DNA from 2 places in the Enterococcus faecalis genome. Region 2 is predicted to be linked to the other one. Evidence: a T-box and tRNA genes for the amino acid it is inferred to sense, from the RefSeq annotation. Region 2 holds a T-box; the other holds one or more tRNA genes.

Region 1 (2,206 bases), 1.4 Mb from region 2:
CGGACAGTTAAATCTGGTCGAATATACAATTCCTCGGTCGCATCAAAAATATTCCCTGGCGCTGGCGATAACGTTTGTATATAATCAAAGATCAATTGAATTTCTGCTAATTCAATTCCGAATTTTTTAGCTAACGGGCCCCATTTACGACTCACTAAGGCATCAAATTCTTCCTCCAATAAAATATACGCTAAATTAGGCGCGGTATCGTCTCGTTCTGTTTGTAGCATCAAACATTCTTGTAAATTGCGAGCCCCCACACCTGCTGGATCTAGCTGTTGTAACAAAGTTAATGCATCTAGCATTTGAATGGCGCTTGCTTCGGTTTTCTCTGCCGCTTCTTCTAATGAAATCGTTAAATAACCATTCACGTCTATATATTCTACTAAAAACAATACCAATGTTCGCAAGTATGTATCGCGGTAATTCAAATGAATTTGATCAATTAAAGACTCAAATAATGATAAATGATAGTCTGGAATTTGATTCATATAATTATTTTCTTCGTCTTGGTTGGTGTAAGAACGACTAGTTATCGGAAAATCTGTGGTGTACTGCGTGTCTACTTGTAAATCAATTAATGGATTCTCTAGTGCTTTCGCTTCAACAAAGGCAGCGAGTTCTTCCGTATTAAATTGTAAAATTTGAATAGATTGTTGAAGCTGTTGAGTCATGGCCAACTTCTGGACTTGTTTTTGTTGTTGGGACATTCGTTGCTCAAATTTCATTATTTTCGTCCTCCCTCTTGTAATTTTTGTCAATATCAGCTAAACTAGTATTCGTGCCGCGCCCTTAGTGTAGTGGATATCACGTAAGATTCCGGTTCTTGAGACGGGGGTTCGATTCCCTCAGGGCGCGTTATTTAAATATGTTGATTTATCAACGTTTCTGGACACTCTTTATTCATCTAAAGAGTGTTTTTTCATGTTTAGGAATGATTTTTCTATCCGTAGTTTTTTCAAATGTTGCTTGTGGCAAGCTCAATCGCACTTAACGCGACAACATTTGTTCTGCTTCAGCTACAAATCCAATAAGGTTAAAATTCCTCCGTTCCTATTGTAACGCATAACGTTTCCTTTTTCTATCTGCTAAACAAAGTATTACGACAAGCAAACACCTGCTTCTCTCTTAAAGATCCCTTTCTGATTATATAGTAAATTGCTTTTAATTTGTTAATTATTTTACCTAAAACTTGATACCCTAATTAAATAAAGAACCTGGGGCAAAAATCACTTTGGATTTTTGTCCCAGGCTTAAAACCTGATAATTGGCGGGAACAGAACTGTTCAGCTCCGACCTCTAAAATACTTAATTAGAAATATACTACCAGCAATCATACCAATTATGATTACTAGCCAAAATAATCCACTTACAAGTAACAGCTCAATTAAGGTCGTCTTCAGATTCTCCTCCTTTAAATGGCCTCTGCTTTGTTTTGCTATGTAATTAATGGCGAGATCAGACAACAGCTATCAAAAAAACGGACCAACACGTGGTCCGTTTTCATTCATTATTAAGCTTTTACGATGTTCGTTGCTTGTAAGCCGCGTGGACCTTCTTCAGTATCAAAAGTTACTGCTTGGCCTTCGTCTAAAGTTTTAAATCCATCTGATTGAATAGCTGAAAAATGTGCAAATACATCATTGCCATCTTCACCTGTAATAAATCCAAAACCTTTGTCTGCGTTAAACCATTTTACTGTACCGTTGTTCATATATATTTCCTCCTAGTGCATAAAAATATGCAAGTTATTGCAAAAAATGTTGAGTGGCAAAAGGAGAAGTATAGTTTTTAAATATATAACTCAAATTACTTATCAAAATTGATTACTTAATTACTATAACACATTTATTAGGAATAAACAATGCCCACGACTTTTCCTTGGACTTTCTAAAATAATCAAAGATGCGCTTGACAAAGCCCTAGCAAAAGACACTCCTATTCTTTCTATTTCCAGTTAGTTTTGTTTAACTTTAAATAATCGCTACACGCCAAATAATCAAATAGCGGAGCTAATCCTGGTGAAAAATTTACTTCCTCAAACCGCTTAATAAATTGTACGCCTTTAATTTTATTTGGTTCGTTCAGGGTAACTTTTCCTTGGGCTTGTTTGGCAAAATAAAAATGTCCTTGCCAAACGATTGAATCAAAAACAAGTGGTCCAGTAAAAATTTCTTCAAGTTCAGTAATTTCCACTGCTAACTCT
Region 2 (2,206 bases):
CTACTTGTTTCGCCACTTCTTCACGATTTGCTAAGTCTGGATTTTTCTCGTTAATTTGATTTCCTGCTAAAGTAACTGCTTCATTCAATACTTCTTCTAATAAAACGATTTTCCCCTTACGTGTGGATAATTTTTTACCGCCTTGAGTAATTAAACCAAACGGAATGTGTTCCATATCATCTGACCAGTCAAACCCTAGTTCTTTCAAGACTGCTTTTAGTTGTTTGAAGTGATTGCTTTGTTCGTTACCGACTACATAAAGTGATTTGGCAAAATCATACGTCCGTTTACGGTAAAGCGCAGCCGCTAAATCCCGTGTGATATATAACGTCGCACCATCTGATTTACGAATAAGTGCTGGATTTAAATTATATTCTGTCAAATCAACAATTTCTGCACCTTGATTTTCTGTTAATAAATGTTTTTCTTCTAATAAAGTAACAATTTCATCCATTTTATCATTATAAAAGGCTTCGCCATTGTATGAATCAAATTCAACTTCTAACATGGAATAGATTTTATCAAATTCTTTTAGAGACTCGCTACGGAACCATTTCCATAATTCATTGGCTTCTTGGTCTCCTTCTTCTAATTTTTTAAACCAAGCACGTGCTTCGTCTTCTAATTCTGGTTTTTCTTCTGCTTCTTCATGAAATTGCACATATAAGCGCAATAATTCATTAATTGGTTGTTGGCGAACTGCTTCTTCAGAACCCCATTTTTTATAAGCTACAATTAACTTACCAAACTGTGTACCCCAGTCACCTAAGTGGTTAATCCGAATTGGCTGATACCCAATTTTTTCTAAAATAAAGGCAATTGAATTCCCGATTACCGTAGAACGTAAGTGTCCCATAGAAATTGGTTTAGCAATGTTTGGTGAAGACATATCAATAGGAACATTGCCATTATTGCCAAAGGTACTGTTTCCGTAGTTATTTTTTTCTTTGACTACTTCGCCAATGACAGCTTGACTGACTGCTTTTTTATTCATGAAGAAGTTTAAATAAGGTCCTACCACTTCAATTTTTTCAAAATTCGTGCCATCAATTTTTTCTGCTAATTCTGCTGCAATTTGTTGTGGTGCTTTACGATAAATTTTAGCTAATGAAAAGGCTGGAAAAGCCACATCTCCATGATCGACAGATTTAGGATTTTCCAATAATTGTTCGATTTGATCCATCGTTAATTCTTCATTTAAAACATCATGTAACGCTTTTGCTACGATTTCTTTGTTGTTCATAAGAACCCTCCTGATTAATTTGTAAGTATTAAAAAAACAAAAACGTCTCTGACAAAACAAAATAATTTGTTTTGTCAGAGACGAGAATTTACCCGCGGTACCACTCTAATTGTCTATACTACTTGGATAGACCTGCTTCATCGATAACGGTGATTGCCGTCTGCTTTCAGCAGAATTCTAAAAGTGCGCTTCCTCATTCCGATCACTCTTGGCTCCCACCTTCCCAAGATCGCTAAGCTGACGTTGAAATAAGTACTCTCTTTATCATTGAATGTCATTGTTAAACTGGCTTCATTATAGCAAATTTTTGTCTAGCTGGCTAGCCTTCTTCACTAATTGTCATAAAACTAACGCCAGGTTCTGCATTTAAGTTATACGAAGCAAAGTGATTCTTTTCAGCTTCGATAAAGGCGGCAGCGCCAATCATCGCCGCGTTATCCCCACAAAGTTTTAATGGCGGAATAAGTAATGTTACTGCTGGTAATTGTTCACTGATTGCATGTCTCATTGCTTCTCGTAATCCTTGATTCGCAGCAACGCCCCCAGCAATTAGCAATTGCTTAACAGGATATTCTTGACAAGCACGAATGGTTTTAGCCACTAATACTTCCACCACACTCGCCTGAAAACTTGCGGCTAAATCCTTTGTAGACAGTGCTTCACCACGTTGCTCTGCATTATGAACCGTGTTAATAAACGCACTTTTTAAGCCACTAAAACTAAAGTCATAGTTATCCTCTTTTAGCATCGCCCGTGGAAATTGATAGGTATCTGTACCTTCATGGGCCAAAGTATCAATCTCTTTACCACTAGGATAAGGCAACCCTAACACCCGTCCGACTTTATCATACGCTTCACCAGCTGCATCATCACGTGTTTCACCAACAATTTCGAAAGAGCCATCTTCTTTCATGTAGACCAATTCCGTATGTCCTCCACTAACGAGTAAGGCCATCAATGGAA

What was found. The T-box of region 2 lies ahead of argS (arginine--tRNA ligase). A T-box ahead of a tRNA ligase gene usually reads a tRNA of that ligase, here a tRNA-Arg.
Region 1: it has a tRNA-Arg gene. The T-box ahead of argS (arginine--tRNA ligase) is inferred to sense a tRNA for this amino acid. The anticodon was not compared.

What each region holds. Positions count from the first base shown of each region.
Region 1 is NZ_CP118962.1:624,215-626,420, reverse strand. It holds gene rpoN (RNA polymerase factor sigma-54) at 1-728, opposite strand, end outside; tRNA gene PYW42_RS03135 (tRNA-Arg) at 787-858, shown strand; gene PYW42_RS03130 (cold-shock protein) at 1,514-1,714, opposite strand; gene PYW42_RS03125 (NUDIX hydrolase) at 1,948-2,206, opposite strand, start outside.
Region 2 is NZ_CP118962.1:2,104,768-2,106,973, forward strand. It holds gene argS (arginine--tRNA ligase) at 1-1,243, opposite strand, end outside; T-box leader at 1,317-1,520, opposite strand; gene tsaD (tRNA (adenosine(37)-N6)-threonylcarbamoyltransferase complex transferase subunit TsaD) at 1,563-2,206, opposite strand, start outside.